DNA from 2 places in the Variovorax sp. P4_B10 genome. Region 1 is predicted to be linked to the other one. Evidence: riboswitches for the same ligand, from Rfam matches in the RefSeq annotation. Region 1 holds a riboswitch; the other holds the start of a gene.
What was found. A riboswitch is a leader RNA that binds a small molecule or an ion and turns the genes downstream of it on or off. The one in region 1 is predicted to bind glycine.

Region 1 (14,534 bases):
CACGACGACCGCGATTCACCGCGCGGCGCTCAAGAGCGACGCCGCGCGCCACACCGCGCTCACCAACCTGTTCACCGGCCGCCCGGCACGCGGCATCGTCAACCGCGTGATGCGCGAGCTGGGCCCCATCGGTGCGGCCGCGCCCGAGTTTCCGCTCGCCACTTCGGGCATCGCGCCGCTGCGCGCCAAGGCCGAGGCGCAGGGCAGCGGCGACTTTTCTCCGCTGTGGTCGGGGCAGAACGCCACCGGCTGCCGCGAAGTGTCTTCGGCCGAGGTGACCCGGGCGCTGGCGCAAGGCTTTCATGCATCCCTCTGAACCATCCATGACCCAACAACTCCATCTGCCCTTCAAGTTCCTGGCGCACGGCGCCCAGGCCGACGTCCGCGAGCCCTGGCTGCTGGTGCTGATGCACGGCGTGGGCAGCAACGAGCAGGACCTGTTCGGCCTCGCGCGGCTGATGCCGCCGCAGTTTCACGTGCTGAGCCTGCGTGCGCCCTATGTGCTGTCGCCCGATGCCTATGCGTGGTTCGAATTCGAGGTGCTGCCCAACGGCGAGCGGCACATCAACGAAGAGCAGGAGCGCGAAAGCCGCTTCCTGGTCGGCGAGATGATCGCCTCGGCGGCGCAGCAGCTCGGCGTGCCGCCGGAGCGCATCGTGGTCGGTGGTTTCAGCCAGGGCGGGATCATGGCGCTGTCGCTGCTGCTCACGCAGCCCGCGAAGGTGCGTGCCGCGATGGTGTGGCACAGCCGGCTGCTGTCGCAGGTGGTGCCGCACATCGCGCCGCCGGAGGCCTTCGAGGGCAAGGCGCTGTGGGTGAGCCATGGCAGCGCCGATAACGTGATTCCCCCGAGCGCTGCGCAGGCCACGCGCGAACTGGCGCGTGGCCTGCCGCTGGCGCTGTCGGGTTCGGACTTTCCGGGCGCGCACGAGATCCGCCCGGCCGAGCTGCAGGGCACGCTGGCGTGGCTGCAGTCGCTCAGCGCGGCGACAGGCGCGCCGTGACCATCGCCTCCATCTCGCCCACCCAGCCGTCGCCGGCGGCCTCGGGCTGCACCAGCAGGCGATAGCGGCGTCCGCCCCAGGCGGCGGTGAGCAGGGCGTGGACTGTGGCAGGTGGGGGCGGCAATGGCAGGTCCTTGCAGGCAGCGAAGGCCCCGAGCCAGCGTTCGGCGAGTTCGTCGTACACCCGGCGATGGTGCTTGGGCTCGGCCACGCGGTGCTCGAGCATCAGCATCTCGGGGTCGAAGGCCGGCAGCCCTTCGAGCCGCGTGTCGCAGGTGATGCGCACCAGGCGCTTCACGCGTTCGCGCCAGTCGATGTCCGTCGGCGCGATCGCCTCCGCATCGAGCCGCGCGAGCAGCGCCTCGATGCAGTGGCGGACATAGCCCGAGAGCAGGGCTTCCTTGTCGGGAAAGTAGTCGTAGAGCGTGCCGACCGCGATGCCGGTTTCCAGCGCCACGGCCCGCGTGGTCACGCCTTCCCAGCCGTGCGCGGTCCAAATCCGAACAAAGGCGTCGTAGATCGCCTGGACGGTGAACTTGCTGCGCGCCTGCGTGGGGCGTTTCAGGGGCTTGGAGCGGGGTGCGGCCGGCATGGACTGGGTTTCCGAACCCGCTGCAAGGCGGGCCGTCCTACAGTTTGCGAATGAACAACGCATTCACTTTAACCCGCCTCGAAACCCGCAAGAACGCGCTCGGCACCACCCGGCTGGTGGCCGCGCCCGACGCCGGTGCGCTGCAGCCCGGCGAGGTGCTGATGAAGATCGGCCGCTTCGCGCTGACCACCAACAACATCACCTACGCGGCCTTCGGCGACGCAGTGATGAAGTACTGGCAGTTCTTCCCGACCGGCGATGCCGACTGGGGCCACATGCCGGTATGGGGCTTCGCCGACGTGGCGGCCTCGAACGCCGAGGGCGTGGCGGTGGGCGAGCGCTTCTACGGCTACTTTCCCATCGCGAGCCACCTGCGCATGCAGCCGGTGCGGGTGACGGCGCGCGGCTTCTACGACGGGGCCGAACATCGCCATGCGCTGGTGTCGGCCTACAACCAGTACATGCGCTGCAGCAACGACGCGGGCTATGCCGCGGCGCAGGAGGACTACCAGATGCTGGTGCGCCCGCTCTTCATCACCTCGTTCATGCTGGCGGATTTCCTGGAGGACAACGCCTTCTTCGGTGCGAAGCAGGTGGTGGTGTCCAGCGCATCGAGCAAGACCGCATTCGGCACGGCGTTCTGCCTCGACAGGCGCGAAGGTCTGCAGCTGATTGCGGCCACCTCGGCCGCCAATCGCGCCTTCGTCGACGGGCTGGGCTGCTATGACCGCACCTTGCGCTACGAGGAAGTCACCACGCTGCCCGCCGATGTGCCGACGCTCTACATCGACTTCTCGGGCAACGACGCGCTGCGCGCCACCATCCACCACCACTTCGGCGCGGCGCTGGTGTACGACTGCTATGCGGGCTCGGCGCAGAAGACCGAGTTTCTCGGCGACACCGCTTCGCTGCCCGGCCCGACGCCCCAGCTCTACTTCGCGCCCGTGCAGATCCGCAAGCGGAACGCCGACTGGGGTCCGCAGGAGGTCAACCGCCGCTTCAACGAGGCGCAGGGCAGGTTCATCGCCGAGCTGGGCAAGCCCGGCAACCGCTGGATGGCGCTGGTGCAGGGCGAGGGCTTCGTGCATGCGCAGGCGGTGATTGCCGACCTGCACGCGGGCAAGGTGGACCCGCGCCAGGCGCACGTCGTTCGCCTGGGCTGAACTTTCGCGCCGGCGGCGCGTCACAGGGCGTTACGAGGCCGTGGCATTGCGGAGGCCCCAATTGGTGCAACATTGACCGATACCTCCGCACCACCCATCCTCCAGCAAAGGAAAGTGCCGCCATGTCCGACAGCGAATCTTCCAACGACTCCAGGGACGCCTCAGAGTTCAGGCCCCGCCGCGAGACCTCGATGGGGACCATCGTCGTCATCGCGCTGCTGGTGCTGGCCGCCGCTTTTTTCGGCTGGCGCTGGTACCAGCAGCAACAAAAGCAACTCGAGCCCGTGCCGGTCGCCGCCGCGCCGAACGACGGGCCTGCGCCCGCACCGGCGCCCGCACCTCAGCCCGAGTCCCTGGAGCCGAAGAACCCCATGGATGCGATCGCGCTCCCGGGCGCGGGGCTGCCCACGGTCGCGGATTCCGATACGCGCGTGATGAAGGAACTCGTCGATCTGTTCGGCAGCAAGAACGTGGCAGGCTTCCTGCAGTTCGACGGCATCGTGCGCCGCTTCGTGGCAACGGTCGACAACCTCGCGCGCGAGCAGGCGCCTGCGAGCGCATGGCCGGTGCGGCCGACGAAGCAGCGCTTCATCACCGAAGGGCAGGGCGAGAGGCAGGCCATTGCGGCCAACAATGCCGCGCGCTACAACGCCATCGTGCTGTTTGCCGAGTCGGTCGATCCGGGCAAGGCGGCCAAGGTGTATGCCCGGCTCTACCCGCTCTTCCAGCAAGCCTACGAAGAGCTCGGCTATCCCGGGCGCTATTTCAACGACCGGCTCATCGCCGTGATCGACCATCTGCTGCAGGCACCCGAGCCGCAGGGGCCGGTGCAGGTGCGGCTGGTGGAGGTGAAGGGCGACGTGCCCTCGCAGCGGCCCTGGGTGCGCTACGAGTACGTCGATCCGAAGCTGGAATCGCTGTCGTCCGGCCAGAAGATCATGGTGCGCATGGGGCCGGAGAACGAACGCCGGGCCAAGGCCAGCCTGCGCGGCTTCCGCGAGCAGATCGCCACCGGCGAACTGGTAAAGAAGAAGCAGCCCTGAGGCGCTGCGCCGTGTAGGCGCAGGCCGATTGCACGCGGCGCGGATGGCGCAGATGATTTGTTCTCAAGATTTCGAGGACAACCGTATGAACCCGATGAGCGTCGACCTCTATCAAAGTACTACCGATCCCAAGAAATTCCTGGCGCTTCCCGCGGGCGTCGATCCGGCCGAACTCATGGGTCCGATGACCTTCGACCGGGACTACGCACAGATCAAGCGGTACCAGGAGGCATTCGAATTCGACCCGTCCGAAACCTATGCCGGGGTCAATGCCGCCAAGATCGCAGCGGACATCCTGACCGTGAAGTGGGCGATGTATCGCCGCGAAGCCTGACCGCAGAACGGTGCCGCGGCGCGACGGCGCGGGGCCGTCGCGCTTGCGTCTTCAGGCCTCTTCGGTTTCCTCGTAGTCGCCGACCGGCACGCAGCTGCAGAACAGGTTGCGGTCGCCGTACACGTTGTCGACACGGCCGATCGGCGGCCAGTACTTGGCCTGCTTGAGCGCGGCCAGCGGGTAGGCGCCGAGTTCGCGCGAATACGGGTGCGACCATTCCGTGCCGAGCAGGCTGGCCGCGGTGTGCGGGGCGTGCTTGAGCGGGTTGTCTTCCTTCGGCCAGACACCTTCTTCCACACGGCGAATCTCGCCGCGGATCGCGATCATCGCGTCGATGAAGCGGTCGAGCTCGGCCAGCGGCTCGCTCTCGGTCGGCTCGACCATCAGCGTGCCGGGCACGGGGAAGCTCAGCGTCGGCGCATGGAAGCCGTAGTCGATCAGTCGCTTGGCCACGTCTTCCGCGGTGACGCCGCTGGTGTCCTTGAGCGGGCGCAGGTCGAGGATGCACTCGTGCGCGACGTGGCCGTTGGGGCTCGCGTACAGCGTGGGGTAGTGGTCCTTCAAGCGCGCACTGATGTAGTTGGCGCTGAGGATCGCGATTTCGGTCGCGGCCTGCAGGCCCTTCGCGCCCATCATGCGGCAGTACATCCAGCTGATCGGCAGCACGGCCGCGTTGCCCAGCGGTGCGGCCGAGACGGCGCCCACGCCGTTCGACGGCACGCCGGCCGTCGCATGGCCCGGCAGGTAGGGCACGAGGTCTTCGACCACGCACACCGGGCCCACGCCCGGGCCGCCGCCGCCGTGCGGAATGCAGAAGGTCTTGTGCAGGTTCAGGTGGCTCACGTCGCCACCGAACTCGCCCGGCGCGGCCACGCCGACCAGCGCGTTCATGTTGGCGCCATCGACGTACACGCGGCCGCCGTGTTCATGCACGAGCTCGCAGAGTTCCTTCACGCGGGTTTCGAACACGCCGTGCGTGCTCGGATAGGTGATCATCACGGCGGCGAGGTGCTTGCTGTGCTTTTCGCAGGCGCGCTTCAGGTCGTCCATGTCGACGTTGCCCTGCGCGTCGCAGGCTGTCACTACCACCTGCAGGCCCACCATTTGCGCACTTGCGGGGTTGGTGCCGTGCGCCGACGAGGGAATCAGGCAGATGTTGCGGTGGCCCTGGCCCTTGGCTTCGTGAAAGGACTTGATGGCCAGCAGGCCCGCGTACTCGCCCTGCGAGCCTGCGTTGGGCTGCAGGCTGATGCCTGCATAGCCTGTTGCCTCGCACAGCCAGGCGCGCAGCTGCGCGTCGAGCTGCGCATAGCCCAGCTGCTGGTCGGCCGGTGCGAAGGGGTGGATGTCGGCGAACTCGGGCCAGGTGATCGGGATCATCTCGCTGGTCGCGTTGAGCTTCATGGTGCAGCTGCCGAGCGGGATCATGCTGCGGTCGAGCGCGAGGTCCTTGTCCGACAGGCTGCGGATGTAGCGCAGCATCGCGGTCTCGCTCTTGTGGGTGTTGAACACCGGGTGCGTGAGGAAGGCGCTGGTGCGGCGCAGGTCTTCGGGCAGGCGCGGCGCGGTGTTGACAAGGTCGTTGAAGCGCGGCATCGGCGTGCCGGCGGGAACGAACAGGGCCCACAGCGTTTCGACGTCGGCGCGGGTGCTGGTCTCGTCGAGCGAAATGCCCAGGTGCTGCTGCAGCCGCTGGCGCAGGTTGACGCCGGCGGCGTAGGCGCGCTCGATGATCTTCGGCGTGTCGTCGCCGGTGCGGATCGTCAGCGAATCGAAGGCGAATGCATTGACCGGTTCGCGGCCCATCTGCGTGAGGCCCTGCGCGAGGATGGCCGTGAGCGCCGCCACGCGCTGTGCAATGCGTGTGAGGCCGTCGGGCCCGTGGTACACGGCGTACATGCTGGCCACGACGGCCGGCAGCACCTGCGCGGTGCAGATGTTGGACGTGGCCTTCTCGCGGCGGATGTGCTGCTCGCGCGTTTGCAGCGCGAGGCGGTAGGCGGGCTGGCCGTGCGTGTCGACGCTCACGCCGACCAGGCGGCCCGGCAGCGAGCGCTTGAATTCGTCGCGGCAGGCGAGGTAGGCCGCGTGCGGGCCGCCGTTGCACAGCGGCATGCCGAAGCGTTGCGTGGTGCCGCAGACGATGTCGGCATCCCACTCGCCGGGCGGCGCGAGCAGCGTCAGCGCCAGCAGGTCGGCCGCCACGCAGAAGGCGGCGTCGCACTGGTGCGCGTGGCCCGCGAGCGGGCGCAGGTCGTGCACATGGCCGGTGGTGGCGGGGTACTGCGCGAGCACGCCGAAGAACCCGCCGCTCGCCATCAGCAGCGGCAGTGTTTCGGATACGGTGCTCACCTTGACCTCGATGCCCAGCGGCGCGGCGCGCGTCCTGATGACCTCGATGGTCTGCGGATGGCAGTCGCCCGACACCAGGAATACGTTGCTCCTGCTCTTCACGCTGCGCTTGGCGAGCGTCATCGCCTCGGCCGCGGCCGTGGCTTCATCGAGCATCGAGGCGTTGGCGATGGCCATGCCCGTGAGGTCGCACACCATCGTCTGGAAGTTGAGCAGGGCTTCCATGCGGCCCTGCGAAATCTCGGCCTGGTAGGGCGTGTAGGCGGTGTACCAGGCGGGGTTCTCGAGCACGTTGCGCAAGATGACGCCCGGCGTGTGCGTGCCGTAGTAGCCCTGGCCGATAAAGTTCTTGAATACCTTGTTCTTCGACGCCATGGCCTTCAGCTCGGCCAGCGCATCGGCCTCGGTGACGGGCGCCGGCAGCCGCATCGGCTTGGCGCGGCGGATGGCCGCGGGCACGATGCCGTCGATGAGCTCCGCCCGCGTTTCCGAGCCGATCACCGGCAGCATGCGCGCCTCGTCCGCTGCATCGATGCCGATGTGGCGGGCGAGGAATTCTTCGGCGTTCTCTAGTTCTTGCAAAGAGGGAAGGGCGGGAATCGGCATGGCGGTGAAGGCTCGGGGAGGAAGGGGATGCTCGGGAGAGGAGTCAGGCGATCAGGATTCGGCGGCGAACTTGTCGTAGGTGGCGGAATCGAGCAGCGCGTCGAGTTGCGCCGGGTCGCTCAGCTTGACCTTGAAGAACCAGCCGCTGGCCAGCGGGTCGCTGTTGGCGAGCGACGGGTCGGCGCGCAGGGCTTCGTTGACTTCGGTGATCTCGCCCGACACGGGCATGAACACGTCGGCTGCGGCCTTGACCGATTCGACGACGCCGGCGACATCGCCTTGCGCAAAGCTCTTGCCGACTTCGGGCAGGTCGACGAACACCACGTCGCCCAGCGCGTCCTGCGCGTGCACGGTGATGCCGACGGTGGCTGCGCCGCCTTCGGCGGACACCCATTCATGGTCCTTGGTGTACTTGATGCTCATGAAAAAAACTCCTCGTGGAAAAAATGATGATCGGGGTGCAGAGCCTAGCCGCGGTAGTAGCGGGTGGGCACGAAGGGCATGGTCGAGACTTCCATCGGCACGGGCTTGCCGCGCACGATGGCCTGCACGCGCGTGCCGGGCTCGGAGAAAGCGGTGGCGACGTAGGCGATGGCAATGGGCCGGTCGGCCGTCGGGCCGAGCAGGCCGCTCGTGACGAAGCCGATGTCGTGGCCTTCGAAGGATTGCAGCACCGTGCCGTCGCGCACCGGGATGCGTTCGAGCGCCACGAGGCCGACGCGCTTGCGCTTCAGCGTGTGGTGGTCGGTGTGGCCGGCGGCGCCTGCCGCGGCGGCGTCGAGCTGGGCCAGGATCCTGGCTGCACCGGGGAAGCCGCCTTCGCGCGCGCCGCCCGTGCGGCGCACCTTCTGGATCGCCCAGTTGAGCGAGGCCTCGACCGGCGTGGTCGTGGTGTCGATGTCGTTGCCGTACAGGCAGAGCCCGGCTTCCAGGCGCAGCGAGTTGCGCGCGCCGAGGCCGACGGGCTTGACCTCGGGCTGCGCCAGCAGCAGGCGGGCGAGGGCGTCGGCGTCCTTGCCGGCCACCGAGATCTCGAAGCCGTCTTCGCCGGTGTAGCCGCTGCGGGTGACGAAAGCGGGAATGCCGCCGATCTGCACCGCGCCGCCGGTCATGAACACGAAGCGCTCGATGCCGGGCGACAGGCGCGCCAGGGTGGCGGCCGCCTGTGGGCCCTGCAGGGCGAGCAGCGCATGGTCGGGCAGGGGCTGCACCTTGCAGCGCGCGCCGATCTTCTGCTGGATGTGGGCGATGTCGGCCACCTTGCAGGCGCCGTTCACGATCACGAAGATCGAGCCGTGGCCTTCGTTGAAGAACATCAGGTCGTCGAGGATGCCGCCTTCGTCGTTCAGCAGCAGCCCGTAGCGCTGCTTGCCGGCCGGCAGGTCGATCACGTCGACCGGCATCAGGGTTTCGAAGGCGGCCGCCGCATCGGGCCCGACCAGGCGCAGCTGGCCCATGTGGGAGATGTCGAACAGGCCGGCCGCATCGCGCGCGTGCTTGTGCTCGGCCATCAGGCCGGCGGGGTACTGAACGGGCATGGAATAGCCGGCGAAGGGCACCATGCGGGCGCCGAGCTCCACGTGCAGGTCGTACAGCGGCGTCTTGAGAAGCTGGGTGTCGGATGAAGCGGAAGAAGCAGCCACGGGGCACTCCAAAGGGGCAGTCGAAATCCATGGCTGCAACGCCACGGGCCACCCCTGCTGTCCGCTTTACCTGAGAGATTCGCCCCACGATCGGGGTTTGCTCCTTCGGTGGGCCGGTGCATGCGCAACGGCCTCTCTCCAGCAAGGAAACGCTGGTTTGCACCAACGCCTTGTCAGTCCTTTTGCCTGAGCGTTCGGGAATCCCCTGCGCCTTCGGCGGCCCCGCGTGGCGGTGCTCTCTCCTGACCCCGCCAAGTGTAGTGGATCGCGGGCCCCGGAGCCCGCGGCGTCAGTGCACGATTTCAGCCGGTGGCAGCAGCCGCTCGATGCGCTCGCGCAGCGACTCGGCCCGCTCGGCGCCGGCGGTTTTCTCGATTTCGGAGAGCATCAGCGCGGCGATGGTCAGCATCGCCTCCCGGTCGCGGGCTTCGCGCAGGGCGTCGCGCATCTGCAGGGCGAACTTGGGGTCGCGCCGCACGAACATGCGCTCGCAGATGTCGAACAGGAACATCCGCGTGGTGGCCAGGGAGCGCTTGCCGTCGAAGTTGTCGGCCGAGGTGGCGAGCCGGATCGGGTCGACCGCCGGCACCGGGGCGGGCGGTGCGGCAGCGGCGGCAGCCTGTGCCGCCGCCTGCGCCGTGGCGGCGGCGATCGCCTGGGGGTCCTGCAGGTAGCCCTTGAGCACCAGCGCCTGGATCGCCTGCTCGGCTTCGGTGCGGTTCGCGAACATCGGGCTGAAGTCGGTCAGCGTACGCCGGCCGTCGGCCATCAGCAGCAGCGCGCGCTCCCGCTGGGTGAGCGTGCGCTGGCCGCCCTGGAGTTCGTCGCGAGCCTTGTCGGTCTTGGTAGGAAACATGGCGGCCACAGCTTTCGGAGATCGAGGGCTGCAGCATCGTTGCAAGCGGTGACATCTTCATGAACCATTTTCCCTGGAGGGAAAAATCACCGCCGCGGCCGTGGGCCGCCGTGAAGTCGGCCGCGCAGGGCTACTTGAACCCGAGCGCGCGCGGCAGCCAGGTGCTGAGCGCCGGCACGAAGGTCAGGATCATCAGCACCGCACCATGCGCCCACAGGAAGGGCACCAATTCCTTCACCAGCGCCGACATCGGCACCTTCGACACATTGCAGGTCACGAACAGCAACCCGCCCACCGGCGGCGTGATCATGCCGAGCGTGAGGTTGAAGATCACGATCATCGCGAAGTGCACCGGGTCGACGCCCAGCTTGATCGCCACCGGCGCGAGGATCGGTGCCAGCACCATCACGCCCGGCAGCGGTTCGATGAAGATGCCGAACAGCAGCAGGAACACGTTGACGATGATCAGGAACATCCACGGCGAGAGATTCATGCTGATCAGCCATTCCGCCATCTGCTGCGGAATGCCTTCGATGGTCAGCACCCACGCGAACGAGGCCGACAGCCCGATGATGATCAGCACCGAGGCCGAGAGCAGTGCCGAGCGCGAGAGGATGTCGGGCAGCATCTTCCACTCGAGCGTGCGGTAGACGAACTTGCCGCACACCAGCGCATAGAACACCGCCACCACCGAGGCCTCGGTCGGCGTGAACCAGCCGGCGCGCATGCCGCCCAGGATCACCACCGGCAGCAGGATCGCGGGAATCGCCTTCCAGGTGGTGACGAGGATCTCGCGCAGCGGCGGCGTCTGGCCGTCGCCCTTGTAGTTGCGCTTCTTCGAGACGTGGAAGTTCACGACGCACATCGCCACCGCGATCAGGATGCCCGGCAGGATGCCGGCCGCGAACAGCGTGCCGACCGAGACGCTCTCGTCCTGCAGCGCATAGATGATCATGATGATCGAGGGCGGAATGATCGGCCCGACGATCGCGGTCGAGGCCGTCAGCGCCGCCGCGTAGGAGCGGTCGTAGCCGGCCTTGTCCATCATCTTGATGAGCATCGACCCCGGCCCCGCCGCATCGGCCAGCGCCGAGCCCGAGATGCCCGAGAAGAAGGTGAGCGACACCACGTTGGTGTAGCCCAGTCCGCCGCGCCGGTGGCCGACGAACTGGCCCGCAAAGCGCAGCAGCACCTCGGTGAGCGAGCCGCCGCTCATGAGCTCGGCCGCAAGGATGAAGAAGGGCACGGCCATCAGCGGAAAGCTGTCGATGCCGGTGAAGGTTTCCTTCAGCAGCACCATCAGCGGATAGTTCTCCGCAAGGATGAGCGTGGTGACGGTGGAGAGGCCCAGCGCAAAGGCCACCGGCACGCCGATGGCCAGGAACACGCAGGCGGAGACGATCAGAACGATGCTGGCATCCATGGTCGTTCCTTTACAGCGACGCCGAAGCGTTGGCGTCGAAGTGCGCGTCGGAGGCGAACTCGCGCCGCATCACGTAGCCGCGCACCACCAGCAGCCAGTGCACGACCAGCAGCACGCCGCCGAACAGCATCGCGCTGTAGATGTAGGCGAACGGAATCTGCGTCACGGCCGTGAGCTGGAACATCGTGCGCTCCATGTACAGCCAGCCGTACCAGGCCATGAAGCCGAAGAAGGCGAACAGCAGCGCAGCGACGAAGGCGCGCACTGCGATGGCGGCGCTGCGCGGCAGCGCGTCCTGCAGGTTCTCGACCGCGATGTGGCCGCCGTAGCGCAGCACCGGCCCGGCCCCCAGGAAGGTGAGCCAGATCATCATGTGGCGCGACACCTCTTCGGCCCATTCGAGCGACTGGCTCGTGGTGTAGCGCATGACGACGTTGGTGAAGATGATGACCGACATGGCGGCCAGCAGGAGGATCAACGCCCAGCGATTGGCGGCCAGAAAGTAGCGCTCGAAAACTTGCACGTTTGTTGTTCTCTGTTCTTGTCTTGAAAAAACGAAGCGCCCGGCGCACTGAAGCGGGCCGGGCGCGGTCATCGGAAGAAGCTGGCGCGCAGGCTTACTGGATGTCCGTGATCTTCTTGATGTTGTCCGCCCCGAACTCCTTGGCGTAGCCTACGTAGGCCGGCTTCAGGGCTTCGCGGAAGGCGGCGCCGTCGACGTTCTTCGTGACCTTCATGCCGTCTTTCTCGAGCTGGGCGATGCCGTTGTTCTCGTCGTCGTTGACCTTCTTGCGCTGGGCGATGGACGCCTTCTTCGCGGCTTCGACGAAGACCTTCTTGTCGGTGTCCGAGAGCTTGTTCCACACCTTGGGCGAGAGCAGCAGCAGCGCCGGCGAATACACGTGTCCCGTGAGCGACAGGTGCTTTTGCACCTGCGAGAACTTCGACGCCAGGATCACCGGGATCGGGTTCTCCTGGCCGTCGACCGTGCCTTGCTGCAGCGCGCCGAAGAGTTCGGGGAAGGCCATCGGCGTCGGCAGGATGCCGAAGGTGCGGTAGCCGTCCATGTGCACCTTGTTTTCCATGGTGCGCATCTTCAGGCCGGCGGCGTCGCTGGGCTTGACGATGTCGCGCTTGCTGTTCGTCATGTGGCGGAAGCCGTTCTCGGTCCAGGCCAGCGCGATGATGCCCTTGCTCGGGAACTTGGTCAGGATGTCCTGGCCGATGGGGCCGTCCATCACCTTGCGCGCATGGTCGTAGTCGCGGAACAGGAAGGGGATGTCGACGATCTTGACCTCGGGCACGAAGTTGCCCACCGGGCCGGTCGAGGTGTTCACCAGGTCCTGCGTGCCGAGCTGGATGGCCTCGATCTGCTCGCGCTCGCCGCCGAGGGCCGAGTTGGCGAAGTGCTGGCACTTGAAGCGGCCTTGCGTGCCTTTCTCGACCTCGTCGCAGAACACCGTGGAGCCCACGCCGTAGTGCGACTCCTTGGAGGTCGCGTAGCCGATCTTCAGCACCGTCGGTTGTTGTGCCAGGGCGGATGTGCCCAGGGCAAGCGAAAGGCAGGCGGCGGCGATGTGGCCGAGTTTCATGGTGTCTCCGGGGGGATGTGGTCAGGAATGCGTCAGGCGCATGCGACTATGCCGCAACCGGGGGCTTCGCCGTGTCGGGAGTTTCACGGACACCACCGCGAACCGCTTCACCAGAGTTTGGCGCAGCTCCCAGTCAACACCACGTCGGAACTGGGTGCCGAAGGCGTTGCGCTGCGCTCGCGCGTGACGATCAGGCGCGACACCTTGGACAGCAGTTTCTCGGAGGTGTCGGGCAAGGCCGAGACCTGGGTTCCGTTGACAGGGACCACGCCTATCGCGAAAGGTGCCCCGTCGGCGGGCAGGGCCCACAGGACCAGCCGTTCGTCGCTCGCCAGTGCGGGTGCGATGGGCGCGACGCCCAGCACCTTGAGCGTGAGCGTCTTGCCATGCCGCAGCGAACTGACCAGCAGCCGGCCCTGGCCCTGCGCGTCGGTCAGCACGCCCACGTAGCTCTGCGGCAGCCGTTCGCCCGATCGCATTGCCAACTGGTCGCTCGAAATGAAGATGCCGGGCGCCGAGAGGAACAGGGCGCTCGCGGCGACCACCCCAGCCACGATGCCGCCGAGCCCGAAGCCCGTGGGGCGCAGCCAGCCTGTCCAGCGCGAGGCCGAGGCTTCGCGCGCGGCGGCGGGCCGCGTGCGCGCGGCAATCGCAGGCCACAGATCGACGGAAGGTCGGCGCACAGGTACGGCGAGGGCCAGCTGCCCCAGCCGCTGCTCCCATTGCGCCACCAGCGAACGCACGTCGGTGCGGTCGTGCTGCAGGCGCTCGAAACGCCTTCTGGCGCCGCCTTCGAGCGTGCCCAGCACATAGGCCGATGCCAGCGCATCGAGCAACCGGGCGTCGGTGTATCTCACGGCGCCACCCCCTGCGCGCTCAGGCAGGCGCGCAGCTTGTCGAGGCCGCGGCGTATCCAGGCCTTGACCGAGCCCAGCGGCGCGTTCATCTGCGCGGCCACCTCGGTGTGCGACAGTCCCTGGTAGTAGGCGAGCGCCAGGCTCTGGCGAAAGCTGCCGTCGAGCGCCGCCATGCAGCCCTCGATGCGCAACGCCTGCATGGCCTGCTCGAAGAGTTGGAGCGCGCCCGGGGCGGTGTCGGTGCCCTGCGGCAGGCCGGCATCGTCCTCGTCGCCGGTCTGCTGTTGCGGCTGTTCGTGTGCATTGCGCCGCGTGCGCGAGCGCAGTGCGTCCAGCGCCTTGTTGCGGACGATGGCGATCAGCCAGGTGATCGGCTGGATCTCCTGCCCGTCGACGCTGGAGCGGTAGCTGCCCGCGTTTTTCCAGATGTTCACATAGGCCTCTTGCAGCACGTCTTCGGCTGCCTGTTCATTGCCCAACATACGAACCGCGACGCCAAACAGATGCAGATGCGTGCGTTCGTAGATCTGGGCGAAGCAGGCATGGTCGCCGCGGGCTGCGCCGGCGATCAGGTCTTGCAGGCTGGTCAGAATATTTCTATTCATGCGGCGAGTATTGCATCCGTTGTAGCGCGGGTGTCGTTTCTGGAAGGAGCTTCGGGCGTTTGCCCGATTCCTCGATGCCGGTCATTCTGGTCGGCGTTCATTCTTTTTCTTGACCTGGGAAATGCCATGACATCGAATACGCGAATCCTTCCTCTTGCCTGCGTCGTCCTCGGTGCGGCCCTGCTCGCGGCCTGCGCATCGCCACGGCCGGGCGCCACCGCACCGGCGGCGGAATTGCCGGCCGCCATCAAGGCGCCCGACGGCGAGCGCGCCGCCTTCACCTGGCATGCAGCGGGCGTGCAGATCTACGAATGCCGCGCGGGCGAGAAAGGCGCCTGGGCCTGGCAGTTCGTGGCGCCCGAGGCAGAACTCTTCGGACCCGGCGGGGAGAAGGCCGGAACGCATGGTGCGGGACCGCACTGGACGGCGCTCGACGGCAGCAAGACGTTCGGCACCGTGAAGGC
Region 2 (14,534 bases), on a different contig from region 1:
TCCGTTCAACCTCAGCCTGGGGATCGGGTGATTTCCACTCAACTCGGGATGAAGATAGGGATCCTCATCGATTCCCAGCGCCCGGATATCGTCCGCGATCCGGCGCACATCCCTCACAGGATTGCTGTTGCCCCGTGTCGCACCTTCATGATGAACAAGGCAGGCGGAAGGCGCATATGCCGTTCTGTACCCCGCCTGCCACGCTCGCAGACACAAGGCAACGTCGCTCATTGCAATGAAATAAGACTCATCGAACTTTCCGACAAGTTCGAAAACATCGCGGCGAATCAATTGGCATGCGCCCATGATCGCAAGCCAATTTCTTGGATGATCGGGAGTCCCGAAAACGCCCCATGGCTGCCCGCCGGCACTTCTGTACATCAGTGCGCAAAGATGTGGACCGACACCCACCCCACCGTGCTGCAATTCGAGTGAGGGGTAGATCAGCTTTGTCCCGACAACACCAACGCCGGGTCGCATGGCAAACCCCACCATCTCCTTCAACCAGCCGCGCGAAATAACTTCAATGTCGTTATTTAAAAAGAGCAGCATCTCCCCTGTCGCACAAGATGCCCCATAATTGCAAGCAGCAGAGTAGTTGAAAACTTTTTCGAAATTAACAATTTTGACTTCCGAATAGGCGGCCAACTCTTGGTAATAGGAAAGAGTCTCTGGCTCTTTCGAACCGGTATCCACCACCACAATCTCCTTGTCCGGATAATCGGTCCCAAGCAACAGGCCATTCAAGCACATTCGCAAAAGATGAGACTTGTCTTTTGTTGGAATTACGATGGAAACCTTGGGAAATTTTCTCGGCAACCATTCAATGTGCTGAGTCCCATCTCCCTGAGTTCGGGCAATCGATGAAAAACCCTTGATGGCCCAAAATTTTTCGATCACCTTACGATTTTCCGCAGCAGCGACTTCATTTGACAGTGCGCGCCCCCTATCACTGCCTTGCTTGATGTGGCAAAGTACCTTTGGAATTCTTCGAATGTTTTGAGCCAGATCGCTAACGCGCAAATTCAGATCCCATTCGACTGCACTGCCAGATGACACGTCTATGCCACCGACCTCGTCAACAAGGGCACGTCGCAAAAAGGCGAGCCGCCCAAAATAATTGAATGAATACAGCAGGTCTGGCGACCATTCCGGCTTGAAAAGAGGCAATTCTCGAGACTGCGTGCTGGATTGCTGATCCTCGTCGCTGTAGAAAATTTCCGCATCGGGAAAGCGACCCAGTTCCACGGAGAATTCATTCAACGCCGCTGGTGCAAGAATATCGCCGCAGTCCAGAACGACAATGAATTTTCCTTGCGCCAACTTCAACCCCGCCGACAAGCAGGATGCTTTTTCTTTGTTTTCTGCGGTCGCGAGACGAATACGCGAATCGGAATCGACGAGTTGACCAATTCCCGGATTTTCCTCCGCGGCATCGGCTGCTCCACACAGGACGATTTCCCATGCCTGATGGAACTGAGCCTGAATGGACCCAACGGTTCGAAGCAGACTTTCGGAAGAGGCAGTCCCGGTCACCAGAAAAGTTACAGCCGGAAAATCCTCCGCCGGAAAGGGGGATACATCGGACCAGCGTTCGACTTCGAGTATCCATTTCGCATATTCACTCGACTGCGACGCGGCGACATGCGAAGTCACTTCATGCTGTTGACCCGGGCCGAGCCCTGCTATCGCCTTTCTGTCACGAATGAATTTCAGCCGCTGAGGAATCCGGGTGGGCGTTAGAAGCCACCACAGGGCCTTGGCAGCACGCCTCGCATGAGCCCGGGTAGCGCCGGGGATCATTCCAGCCAATTTTCTGATAGGTGCGGTCGAACGCCATATTGTGGAGTTCTGAATTGCTATGTGATGATGCTCGGCCAGAGCGGCCCGGTCATTGGCAGCGGCGACTAATGCGTTCTTTGATTCGTTTGCAATATGCAATTCCGATCTCAATCCGGCTAGTTGGGCCTTCGCCACTTTTTGGACTTCTTCTTCGCGCTGCTCGGCCTCGGCACATCGATTTTCTGCAGTCACCGCTATTTGCCGGGCTTTTACTAGCTGGGCCTCGACAACCTTCAGCTTGTCTGCAGCGAGGCTCAGTTTGGATTCGTAGCTCTGCGCCCGCGCTCTTTCCTCTTCGACGTCCGCCAGAGTGAAATCATCAAAGACATTTGGCGGGAACTTGAACACCTCGATCAGTTCGCCGTGCTCTGCCGCCACATAGTACCGATTGAGCCCATCCGAATAGCAATGAACATACTGCGCCTCCGTCAGCAGTGATTCCCATTGCTGGTGGCTCTCGATCTGAGACAGAGGAAGGGTCGATTCGACAACCACCACCCAGGGCCTGTTTACCTTCCAGTCATTGCCCTCGATTACGGCACGCTCGAGACCTTCTACGTCGATCTTTAAAAAGTGAACCTGCGCACCTGCCGGAATGTTGTTCTTCCAGATCTCCGAAAGCGTCGTGATGTCGACTTCTTCTTGTCGAGCATTCCATCCAGCATCCGTATGTGCCCGAGCAATCTCCTGATCTGCGGTTGACAGGCCTGTATCTTCGATGAAGTTCATTGAGATTCGGCCGACCCGATTTCCCACGGCAACACGAAGGTTTGTTTCAAGCGGTCTCTTTTCGACGATCTGGGAAAAATAAAATGGATTGGGCTCGATGTTGATCCCGTGCCATCCATGCTCGCTGAATGCCTTTGTGACGGAGTGAAGATCGGGAGACCACGCTCCTACGTCGATAAAAAAACCATTCTGAACACCGCCTAGGGCTCGCCAGAGCATTACATCTTCGAAATTTTGAGCGTGAGAGATAAATGGCATGTAGTTTTAATCTGCGCTTGTTTCTAGGCAAACACTGGAGATGCAAGATGAGGGATGGCAGACTATGGATTCTGCCCGCAGTCCGCTTGTTACCACGCGTAGCGCGCCACGCGGAGCCGTCGGCATTCGGCCGCCTCCGCACGGGACGCCGGGGACACCATCATGGGCTTCCTCCTTCTTGCGGCAAAATCGTCCGTTTCCAGCTTGCTAGATTGTCGTGCAACACGCGTCGACACTAGCCTTACCGAAGGGAGAGATCCTCATGAAAAAACACGCGATCGTGACGGGCGTCACCGGCCAAGATGGTGCATATTTAGCTGAACATCTGCTTGCTAAGGGATACGTTGTCTACGGCACCTACCGCCGCACCAGCTCCGTCAACTTCTGGCGCATCGAAGAACTCGGAATTCAAAATCATCCGGATCTTCATTTGGTTGAGTACGACCTCACCGACCTGGGAAGCTCGATCACACTGATCCGCGACGCTGCGCCGGACGAGGTCTACAACCTCGCCGCCCAGAGTTTCGTCGGCGTCAGCTTCAATCAGCCCACCGCCACGGCTCAGATCACCGGTGTGGGCGCGCTGCATCTTCTGGAAGCCATTCGTCTGGTCAACCCGAAGATCCGCTTCTACCAAGCGTCGACATCGGAGATGTTCGGCAAGGTTCAAGCCATCCCTCAGATCGAGGAAACCCCGTTCTATCCCCGCAGTCCCTATGGTGTCGCGAAGCTGTACGCCCATTGGATGACCATCAACTACCGCGAGAGCTACGACATCTTCGGCTGCAGCGGCATCCTCTTCAATCACGAAAGCCCATTGCGCGGCCGAGAGTTCGTCACCCGCAAGATCACCGACAGCGTTGCGAAGATCAAGCTTGGCAAGCTCGACGTGCTGGAGCTCGGAAACCTCGATGCCAAGCGCGACTGGGGGTTCGCCAAGGAGTACGTCGATGGCATGTGGCGCATGCTGCAGGTGGATGAGCCCGATACCTACGTGCTCGCCACCAACCGTACGGAAACCGTGCGCGATTTCGTCAGCATGGCGTTCAAGGGTGCAGGCATCGCCGTCGAGTTCAAGGGAACCGGAGAAGCGGAGTCTGCGGTCAACACAGCAACGGGCAAGACCGTAATGCGCATCAACCCGAAGTTCTATCGTCCTGCCGAGGTGGAGCTTCTGATCGGCAATCCCGCCAAAGCCAAGGCCAAACTTGGCTGGGAGCCCACTACCACGCTGGAACAACTCTGCCAGATGATGGTGGAGGCCGACATTCGACGCAACACACAGGGCTTCTCGTTTTGAAGATCCTGCTTACCGGCGCGGAAGGATTTACCGGCCGCTTGTTTGCCGAGCGCGCAATTGCGGCCGGTCACACAATCAGCGCACTCCAGTCCGATCTGACGCATCGCGATGCGATGCTCAAGGAAGTGCTGGAGGTGGCGCCCGACGCCGTGGTGCACCTGGCGGCCATCAGTTTCGTGGGACACGCGCATGACGCCGCGTTTTACGCTGTGAACGTCGTTGGAACCACCAATCTCTTGGATGCGCTGGTGCAGTTGCCTGTTCGGCCCAAACGTGTGCTTTTGGCCAGCAGCGCCAATATCTACGGCAACGCAACCCAGTCCCCCATCAAGGAAGACCAGGCGCCGGCACCGGTCAACCACTACGGCATGAGCAAACTTGCCATGGAGTTCATGGCGAGGACCTACAGCGACCGACTGAATCTGGTGATTACCCGCCCTTTCAACTACACCGGCCCTGGGCAGGATGCCAATTTCCTGATTCCGAAGCTGGCCGTGCACTTTGCAGCACGCTCACAGTCGATCTCATTGGGCAATCTGGACGTAGAACGCGAGTTCAATGATGTGCAGATGGTCTGTGACGCCTACTTGCTGCTACTCGCTCATGGAGAGCCAGGCGAGGCCTACAACATCTGCTCGGGGCGGCCGCATGCGCTGCGGCAAGTGATCGAGACATTTGCCCGAATGACTTCGCACAATCCCCGCATCGAGGTGAATCCGGCTTTCGTCAGGCCGAATGAAGTGCATCGGCTCTGCGGCGACCCGAGCAAGCTCCAAACATTGCTGGCCAAACAGCATGCATCGCTGGAAGAGCCGGAACTGGAGGAAACGCTGGCGCGAATGCTGCGCGCCGCCAAGGTCACCGCAGCAGACTCAATCAGCTAAAGACTTCGGCCTGGCTAAAACTTGTGCCGGCTTGGTCTTTGCCCGACAGCTGTGGGGCCACGCCGATTGGCGGCCACACGATTCCCAAGTCGGCGTCGTCCCACTTGATCGAGCGCTCATGAGTGGGCGCATAGTAATCCGTCGTCTTGTACAGAAACTCGGCCGTTTCGCTGAGCACGAGAAAGCCGTGGGCAAACCCCGCAGGCACCCAGAGTTGCTTGTGGTTGTCTTCGCTGAGTTCCACACCCACCCATTTGCCAAAGTTCGGCGACGACTTGCGGATGTCCACAGCCACGTCGAATACCGCGCCCTGAACAACACGCACTAACTTCCCTTGGGGCTGCTGAATCTGGTAGTGCAGACCACGCAGCACGCCCTTGGCCGAGCGCGAGTGGTTGTCCTGGACGAACTCGACATGCCGCCCGACAGCCTCATCGAACGCCTTGCTGTTGAAGCTCTCGTAGAAAAACCCCCGTGCATCGCCGAAGACCTTCGGCTCGATGACCAGCACCTCGGGAATCGCGGTGGGTGTTGCCTTCACGAACGCACCTCCTCGGCCAGCAAATGATTCAGGTATTTGCCATAGCCGCTCTTCTCCAGCGGCGCGGCAAGCCTTGCCAGTTGCTCCCGGTCAATGAAACCATGCCGCCAGGCAATCTCTTCCGGACAGGCAATCTTCAACCCTTGCCGGTGCTCCAGTGTCGCGATGAACTGCCCCGCTTCCATCAGGCTCTCGTGCGTGCCGGTGTCCAGCCACGCATAGCCGCGCTGCATGATCTGCACGTTCAGCTGATTGAGACCCAGATAAGCCTGGTTGACCGCCGTGATCTCCAACTCGCCACGCGCGCTGGGCTTCACGGCCTTGGCGATGTCGACCACCTGGTTGTCGTAGAAATAGAGGCCGGTCACGGCATAGCTGCTTTTGGGCTTGGCCGGCTTCTCCTCGATGCTGCTGGCCTTGCCCTTTGCATCGAAGGCCACCACGCCATAGCGCTCGGGGTCGTGCACGTGATAGGCGAACACCGTGGCGCCCGCCGATTTCGAATCGGCATCGGCGAGCAGATGCGCGAAGTCATGGCCGTAGAAGATGTTGTCACCCAGCACCAGCGCGCTCGGCGAATTTCCTACGAATTTGTCGCCGATGATGAAGGCCTGCGCCAGGCCGTCGGGGCTGGGCTGCACCGCGTACTGCAGGTTGATGCCCCACTGGCTGCCGTCGCCCAGCAGTTGCTGAAAACGCGGAGTGTCCTGCGGCGTGCTGATGATCAGGATGTCGCGCATGCCGCCGAGCATCAGCGTGCTGAGCGGGTAATAGATCATCGGCTTGTCGTACACCGGCAGCAGTTGCTTGCTGAGCGCCAGCGTTGCAGGGTGCAGGCGTGTGCCCGAGCCACCGGCCAGGATGATGCCTTTGCGTTGTGTCGTCATTGCTTGTTCTCGTGTAGATCGTTCAGAGCGTTTCGCGCAGCATGCGCGCAACGCCTTCTTGCCAGTGCGGCAGGCGCAGCCCGAAGGTCGTTTGCAGCTTGGTGGTGTCGAGACGCGAGTTGTGCGGCCGCGTGGCCGGCGTCGGGAACGCACTGGTGGGCACGGGATCGACTTTTTCCGGCCCGGCCTTGAGTTCGACGCCCGCGGCCTTGGCCAGCTCGATCACGAAGCGCGCGTAGCCGTGCCAGGTGGTCTCGCCGCCCGCCACCGCGTGATACAGGCCCGCCTTGGCCGGATCTTGCAGGGTGGCGCGAATGGCGTGCGCCGTGACATCGGCCAGCAGCTCGGCGCCGGTGGGCGCACCGAACTGGTCATTGATGACGGTCAGCCGATCGCGCTCCTTGGCAATGCGCAACATGGTCTTCGCGAAGTTGCCGCCGCGTGCGGCATAGACCCAGCTGGTGCGGAAGATCAGGTGCTTGACGCAATGCTGGGCTACCAGCTGCTCGCCTTCGAGCTTGGTGCGGCCGTAGACGCTGAGTGGCCCCGTTGCATCGTCTTCTTTCCAGGGCTTGCTGCCGCTGCCATCGAAGACGTAGTCGGTCGAGTAGTGAACCATCAGCGCGCCGATCTGCTGCGCCGCCTCGGCCACCACGCCGGGCGAGGTGGCGTTGAGCTTGCGGGCGAACTCGGGCTCGCTCTCGGCCTTGTCGACCGCGGTGTGAGCGGCGGCATTGACGATCACGTCGGGCCGCACCTTCAGCACCGTCTCGGCCAGCTGCTCGGGGCGGCTGAAGTCGGCATTGAAATCGGTGCTGTCGAAGTCGAGCGCGACCAGCTCGCCCAGGGGCGCGAGGCTGCGCTGCAGTTCCCAGCCGACCTGTCCGCCCTTGCCCAGCAGCAGCAGCTTCATGCCGTGGCCTTCGCTGGTGCCGCGTCGTACTGCTTCTGGACCCACTCGCGGTAGGCGCCGCTTTGCACGTTGCGCACCCATTCGCTGTTCGCGAGGTACCACTCGACGGTCTTGCGGATGCCGCTGTCGAAGGTCTCGACGGGCTTCCAGCCGAGCTCGCGTTCGAGCTTGCGCGCGTCGATGGCGTAGCGGCGGTCGTGGCCCGGGCGGTCGGTGACGTAGGTGATCTGCTCTTTGTACGGTTGACCGTCCGACCTGGGGCGCAGTTCGTCGAGCAGCGCACACACGGTGTTGACGATCTCGATGTTGGGCTTCTCGTTCCAGCCGCCGACGTTGTAGGTCTCGCCGAGCTGGCCGGTTTCGAGAACCCGGCGGATGGCGCTGCAGTGGTCCTTCACATAGAGCCAGTCGCGCACCTGCATGCCGTCGCCGTACACGGGCAGGGGCTTGCCGGCCAGTGCGTTGACGATCATCAGCGGGATCAGCTTCTCGGGGAAGTGGAAGGGCCCGTAGTTGTTCGAGCAGTTGGTGGTGACCACCGGCAGGCCGTAGGTGTGGTGCCAGGCGCGCACGAGGTGGTCGCTGGCGGCCTTGCTGGCCGAGTACGGACTGTTGGGTTCGTACTTGTGCTCTTCGGTGAAGGCCGGGTCGGTCTTGGAGAGCGAACCGTAGACCTCGTCGGTGGAGACGTGCAGGAAGCGGAACGCCGCCTTGGCATCGGCCGGCAGTGCGCTCCAGTGGCCGCGCACGGATTCGAGCAGGCGGAAGGTGCCGAGCACATTGGTCTGCACGAAGTCTTCGGGGCCGTGGATCGAGCGATCGACGTGCGATTCCGCGGCGAAGTTCACGACGGCGCGCGGCTTGTGCTCGGCCAGCAGGCGGTCGAGCAGCGCGCTGTCGCCGATGTCGCCCTGCACGAAGATGTGCTTCGGGTTGCCCTGGAGCGACGCGAGCGTCTCCAAGTTGCCCGCATACGTGAGCTTGTCGAGGTTCACGACCGGCTCGTCGCTCTGCGCGATCCAGTCGAGTACGAAGTTGGCGCCTATGAAGCCCGCGCCGCCGGTTACCAGGATCATGGGGTCCCCTGTTGTTGTCAGAACGATCGCCCTTCGGCGAGTGAACGGGCGATTATCCCATTGGCCCGCAGGGCCGAAGTCCGGGGTTGGCGCATCTGCGGCCTCCACCTACAATCGCCCCACTGCAGGAGAGCGGGCCACCCCGGTGGCCCTACCGAAGGCGCAAACTCCCATAAACGCTCAGGTCGGCCCGAACAGGGGGTCAGTACTGCATCAAATCAAACGCCGTCTGGAGAGCCATCACCCACCTTGCGTGGCCGTGATGCACCGAAGGAGCAAACCCGTTGCAAGGCGCAATCGGGTGAATCTCTCAGGTACCGAGGACAGGGGGAGCGGCAACTTGGACCGTGGTCGTCCGGTTGCTTGCTATTGATTCAATAGCAAACCACGCCCGCCGTTCAAGCGCTGCAACCTCAAAGGTACTTGAAATGCGCGTGATCGTTCTTGGCGCCGGCCTGCTCGGCGTGACCTCGGCTTACTACCTCCAGCAACTCGGCCACGACGTGACCGTGATCGACCGGCAGGCCACCCCGGCCGCCGAAACCAGCTTTGCGAACGGCGGGCAGATCTCGGTCAGCCACGCCGAACCCTGGGCCAACCCGAGCGCGCCGCTCAAGGTGCTGCAATGGCTGGGCAAGGAAGATGCGCCGCTGCTCTTTCGCATCCGCGCCGACATGCGCCAGTGGCTCTGGGGCCTGCAGTTCTTGCGCGAATGCACGCCGGCGCGCACGAAACACAACATCGAGCAGATCGTCCGCCTGGGCACCTACAGCCGCGAAATGTTGCAGCAGTTGCGCCGAGATACCGGTCTGAGCTACGACCAGCGCACCCAGGGCATCCTGCATTTCTATACGACGCAGAAAGAGTTCGACGGCGCACTCAAGCCCGCCGAGCAGATGCGCGCGCTGGGCTGCGAGCGGCTGGTGATCTCAGCCGACGAGGCCGTGAAGATCGAGCCCGCCCTCGCCCACATCCGCCCGCAACTGGCCGGCGCCACCTACACGGCCGAAGACGAATCCGGGGACGCCAACCGCTTTGCGCGCGAACTCGTGGGCCTCGCCGCCGCGGCCGGCGTGAAGTTCCTCATGAGCCACACGGTGACTGCCCTGCGCGAAGCCGGCGGCAGCATCGACCACGTCGAGGCCACCGACAGCGAAGGCCGCTTCCAGCGCATCCGCGGCGACGCCTTCGTGCTCGCGATGGGCTCGCTCAGCCCGCTCTACGCGGCGCCGCTGGGCATCCGCCTGCCGATCTACCCGGCCAAGGGCTACTCGGTGACGCTGCCCGTCAAGGACGCATCGAAGGCGCACCAGGTCTCGCTGACCGACGACGAGTTCAAGCTCGTGTTCTCGCGCTACACCTCCGAGTCGGGCGACCGCCTTCGCATCGCCGGCACGGCCGAGCTCAACGGCTACGACCGCGACCTGAACCGCGTGCGCTGCGAAGCCATCGTGCGACGCGTGGAAGAACTGTTCCCCGGCGCCGGCGACACCACGCAGGCCCAGTTCTGGACCGGCCTGCGTCCCGCGACGCCGAGCAATGTGCCGATGATCGGCAAGACGAAGCTGCCGAACCTGTACCTCAACACCGGCCACGGCACGCTCGGCTGGACGCACGCCTGCGGCTCGGGCAAGTCGATCGCGCGGATCGTGAGCGGGCTCGCGCCCGAGGTGGATTTCGCGTTCACGGGGATTGCGTCAGCGAGTCTCGCAGGGGCCACTCGCACCTACCCGACGAGTGCATCGTGAGACATTGACTGGTTCAGGCTTGCACACCGCTCGAGCAAGGGGAGGCGGAATTCAATGCGCCGCAATCGCCATTTGAAGGTCGTCGACAGGCTCACGGCTGTCGACGCTCGCAGCTTCGTCCTCGCCGCTATTCAGCGCGTCAGCTCTTAGCAAGTGAAGCCCGAAGCCCAAGCATCGAGCGTCCGTGCTTGGAGATAGATCGCAAGGTCGATGCGCACCCTTCACCAAAAACTCAGCCATCAAGAACGACTTGGCGTGCAATTGGCACGCCTCGAAATCGCGGAAGAACATCAACGATTCGTCTATCTTGATGGGTTGGCAGGTTTCGCCATTGATTCGAACCTCCAGTTCAACCGAAGGGCTTCCCTTCGGTTGATAGAGTGCGCCTATCACGGTGATTCGCACCCGCTCAACGGCATGGAGTTCTGCGGTGTCGAGCATCAGAAGAAAGGATGCTTTTCCCCCTGAGCTCCAGACACCCCAGGTTTCTGGCTCATGCCAGCCAGAAGTCAGCCCCGGTGCATAAGCGCTGTCGCTTCCGAATCGGACATCGCCACCCAACGCCACCCTGGGGGTAGACCGCACTCCGGCAGCGTCGAGTTGCAGTCCCCAACGAACCCCGAAAGCCTGATCTATCAGGCCAGAATTGGCCGTGGATATGACCGCAGCATAGCGTCTCCTCGGCATTAGAAAAAATGGAACGCACGATCGGCTGACCGCATCCCTCATCACAGGAAGCGATGCTATTTCGCTTCCGACAGGGATCCAGTCGCTGCAATCAACCGGGAGATAGGCAGCGTTATTTCTATCCTGCTCAATGATTCTTTCCTTTCGCCGACCGAAATACTCCGCCTCGATCAGCGCACCAGACGAAATTCCGGCGAAGAAATCGACATTTTCGGCGCACAGCATCGCGTATATGTTGCAATCAACTTCGACTGCATTCGGTATGCGCCGGAATAAATCATCGAGCTGCGCCGTATTTTCTTGATAAGGATGCGGCTTGATCGCCAGAACATCCACGGTAGCCGCCAGGCAAGCGACTTTCTCAATCACATCCATCGGACGTACAAGTTGCCCATTGCACACCAGCGCCAGATCAACTTCAGTCTGCCCCAGAAAAACGCCAACCCGTGAATCACGGCAGAACATTGCGCTGTCACCTCGCCGCGAGAAGAGGGCCTTCATTCCAATCACCGCACTTTGAAATGTTTCATTTGGCACTTTGACCCTGGAAAAGACGGTCGCAATTTTTCTATTGTTGGTTCGCACGCCCAGATGAAGATGACGGGAAAATCGCAGCGAATGCACTTCCACATCAATAAATGATGCACCGCAGGAGCGAATATATTGCAATACGGAAGGAGGCATCCCCCATCCGATGACCAAACTCTTCTCGCCAAGTCCCAGTACGTTCAATTCCGGTGCAGGCTTCAGGTCGGCGATGGCAGCACTTGCCCAGCCGTCCTTCGTTCGAGGCAAATTCAGCGAATCCATGATGGATCCGACGGGAATCCGACCTCCGTCCGAAACTGGGTATTCCTCGCGCTGGGGTATTCCCAAGGATTGGCACGAAAAAGAAAAAAGACCGCGAAGAAAGCGTCGATTGGACGGGTGAGATCGAAGTCCGTTTTCTTCGGATCGAAAGAAATCATCCAAAAATATGATTTCATTGAAAGCCAAGCAACTCATCGTGAAACACAGAACCTGGAGGTTCTCCAGCAAGCCATCGAAGCGAAATATTTATACTTAAGTACACAAAATTCTGGGCAGTCGCCAGCCTCGCGGAATCGGCTCGCTCGTCTAGTTATCTTTTGTGACAACTTGATTACATCAAATAATTAACAACTCTGCTTTTGCGTCGCTGGCCCCCCGCAAAAACCCGGCGCGCACGGGCCCTTGGCGTCACCATGCCAAGATCAAAAAAAGGGGGAACATCGCGGCCATCGCGAAGCTGCCAAGCAAGGGCGATCCCGGACCACAACGCGGACGCTGTTAAGCAGAGGCTCTCGACGCGGCAGCGCCGATCAAGCCAGTACCACTACGGCCGCCACGGCCGGGCCCGACGCAAGCAGCAGACGGCTTTGCCCGTCAATCCGCAGTGGTGAACACCGTCAACACGCCGGTATAGCCATACAGATGGTGCCGGGCGATCTCGCCCGCGGCGAAGAAACCGACCAGCGGCACATCGCCCAATGCGTGCCGCACGATCTGCAGCTCGGCGCCCGGTGCACCGAAGTGCGGCCCGCCGCGCCCCGAGCAGCTCACGTACACCGCGCCCGCAATGCGGCGTGCGGGATGCGGCGCCGCTTCGGCCTCGCCCGCCGCGACGGCGCGGGCGGTGGCCAGCGTCTGCTCTTGCGGCTCGAGCTCCTCGCGGATTTCCGCGCAGATGCGCATCAGGTCGGCACGCGCGGCCTGCGCGTTGCGGCGGCAGAAGGTCAGCCGCATGCCGGCCTCGGCCACGTCGGCGATCGCGATGCCGCGGCGCGTGGGGTCCAGGCCGATGATGTGGCGCACCAGCACATCGGCCCCCAGGTCGCCGGTGCGGCGAATGCCGTCGCTGCCCGCGTCGGCGAGGCCCACCAGGGTGGCACGCACGGCGTCGATGGCCTCCTGCGGGCGTTCGAGCGACACCTGCAGGTCGGCCAGCAGCACATCCAGCGCGGGCTCGCCATCGAGCTTGAGCACCAGGTTGCCGTCGGCCTCGGTGATCTCGCGCTCGCGCACCGCACCCGAGCGCAGCGGCTGGCAGCCTTGCGTGACGCGCGACACCAGCCGCACGCCGTCTCCGAACACCACGCCCGACAGACCGCCCGAGAACACGCCGCCCGCCGCGCCGTGCCCGCGGATGTTGCCGTTGCCGCCAACGGCAAACTGCAGCGCACCGCCGCGGCCCGACGAGAGTCCGCCGAACAGGTAGCCGGTGTCGGTGCGGCCGGCCATCTCGCCGATCAGCTCGGTCAGGTCGGGCGTTGCGGGGTCCGCATGGACGAGCGCCGTGTGCGCCTCGAACCCGCTCATCTCCGAACTGCTCAGCGGCGCCACACCCGAGAACACGCGGTACTGGTCGCTCGGCAGCGCGCACAGCATCAGGCTCATGCCGGGCTCGTCGAAATATTCGGCGTTGTTGGCCGAAACCCCGACGCCGACCGTGCCCGACCAGTCGGTCACTTCGGGCAACTCCGCGCTCAGGTGATCGAGGATCTCCTGCGCATCGGCCGCATAGTGGTCGGTGATGTAGAGCAGCCCGAGCGTCGGCGACGACGCGTAGTCGGGCAAGGCCATCTGCGCGCGCAGCTGGGCCAGCACGAGGCCGGCCGCCATGCGCCATTGCGGATGGGTGGCATGACCGGTGGGAAACAACTTCATGATGCGTGCCAACCCGTTCTCTTCAAAAAAGCATGTACGTATGACGTCAGCGCCGGCCGGTGGTTCGCTTGCGCGCAGCGGGCGACGCCTTTTTCTTCGCGGCGGGCGCTGCCGCCTTCTTGGCCGCGGGCTTGCCGGCGGCCGGCTTGCCCATCACCTTGCCGACCGCATCGGCCAGCGGCTGGGCCACGGCGGGCACCTTGAGCTGGGCCGCATCCTGCAGCGCCGAGCTGGCGATCTGCTGGAACTGCTCGGTCAGCGAGCCCCACCATTGCATCGGGTCGACCACGCCGGTCTCGCCCGACGATGCCGCGGCGGCCGAGGCCGGCTTGCTGCGGGGTTTCTTCGGTGCCGGCGTCTCTTCCGGCTCGGCCTCGGCTTCGGGCTCGACCGGCGCAGCCGCCACCGGTGCGGGCGCAGGCGCAGGCGCGGGGGCCGGCGCCACGGCGGCCGCCTGCCTGGTGAACGCGTTGGCGATGTCTTCCATCCGCACATTCATGCCGCGCAGGGTCGACAAGGTCATCTTCTGCACTTCGAGCGCCTGGATCGTGGCCTTGAGCGCATGGCCGTTCTGCTCGAGCCAGTACTGCACCGTCTTGAGTTCCTGGATGCGCTTGTCGACCTCTTCCACGCTCAGCGTGGGGGCCACCCAGCTCGCCAGGCTCGGAATGCCCGGCACCGATCCGGCGCCGGCACCCGCAGCGGCGCCCCCCGCAAGATTCTTCAGAAAGTCGAATCCAGGGACGAATTGACTGAAGGCAAAGGGTTGGCTGGCGTTGCTCATGCAGGGGGTCTCCGGGTTGGGTTTTCTTGTGTTCCCAGCTTACTCCAAGCCTTTGGCGTTTGGCCCGGACCGCCCCGCCTGTTACCTGCCGTCAAAGCTCGCTGCGGACCCTGCTGAAAACCTTCCAGAACGTGGCGTCCTGCGAAGTGGCGAAATTGATCCGCATCATCGTGCTCGGCGGCCGGCGCGCGTGGAACAGC

Region 2: another riboswitch for glycine. It lies ahead of AC1DXX_RS17655 (D-amino acid dehydrogenase); the one in region 1 lies ahead of gcvT (glycine cleavage system aminomethyltransferase GcvT).

The regions. Positions count from the first base shown of each region.
Region 1 is NZ_JBFUHN010000071.1:239-14,772, reverse strand. It holds gene AC1DXX_RS26080 (NAD(P)H-dependent flavin oxidoreductase) at 1-316, shown strand, start outside; gene AC1DXX_RS26075 (alpha/beta hydrolase) at 324-1,004, shown strand; gene AC1DXX_RS26070 (TetR/AcrR family transcriptional regulator) at 979-1,596, opposite strand; gene AC1DXX_RS26065 (DUF2855 family protein) at 1,647-2,759, shown strand; gene AC1DXX_RS26060 (DUF3014 domain-containing protein) at 2,882-3,802, shown strand; gene AC1DXX_RS26055 (hypothetical protein) at 3,888-4,136, shown strand; gene gcvP (aminomethyl-transferring glycine dehydrogenase) at 4,188-7,094, opposite strand; gene gcvH (glycine cleavage system protein GcvH) at 7,146-7,517, opposite strand; gene gcvT (glycine cleavage system aminomethyltransferase GcvT) at 7,562-8,737, opposite strand; glycine riboswitch at 8,785-8,889, opposite strand; glycine riboswitch at 8,902-8,992, opposite strand; gene AC1DXX_RS26035 (hypothetical protein) at 9,027-9,593, opposite strand; gene AC1DXX_RS26030 (TRAP transporter large permease) at 9,724-11,016, opposite strand; gene AC1DXX_RS26025 (TRAP transporter small permease) at 11,027-11,539, opposite strand; gene AC1DXX_RS26020 (TRAP transporter substrate-binding protein) at 11,634-12,608, opposite strand; gene AC1DXX_RS26015 (anti-sigma factor) at 12,716-13,465, opposite strand; gene AC1DXX_RS26010 (RNA polymerase sigma factor) at 13,462-14,070, opposite strand; gene AC1DXX_RS26005 (DUF3455 domain-containing protein) at 14,197-14,534, shown strand, end outside.
Region 2 is NZ_JBFUHN010000035.1:39,865-54,398, forward strand. It holds gene AC1DXX_RS17620 (FkbM family methyltransferase) at 1-2,829, opposite strand, end outside; gene gmd (GDP-mannose 4,6-dehydratase) at 3,092-4,129, shown strand; gene AC1DXX_RS17630 (GDP-mannose 4,6-dehydratase) at 4,126-5,013, shown strand; gene rfbC (dTDP-4-dehydrorhamnose 3,5-epimerase) at 5,006-5,554, opposite strand; gene rfbA (glucose-1-phosphate thymidylyltransferase RfbA) at 5,551-6,441, opposite strand; gene rfbD (dTDP-4-dehydrorhamnose reductase) at 6,464-7,354, opposite strand; gene rfbB (dTDP-glucose 4,6-dehydratase) at 7,351-8,430, opposite strand; glycine riboswitch at 8,546-8,638, shown strand; glycine riboswitch at 8,650-8,767, shown strand; gene AC1DXX_RS17655 (D-amino acid dehydrogenase) at 8,859-10,178, shown strand; gene AC1DXX_RS17660 (hypothetical protein) at 10,230-11,861, opposite strand; gene AC1DXX_RS17665 (FIST signal transduction protein) at 12,270-13,550, opposite strand; gene AC1DXX_RS17670 (PhaM family polyhydroxyalkanoate granule multifunctional regulatory protein) at 13,597-14,334, opposite strand; gene AC1DXX_RS17675 (aminotransferase-like domain-containing protein) at 14,426-14,534, opposite strand, start outside.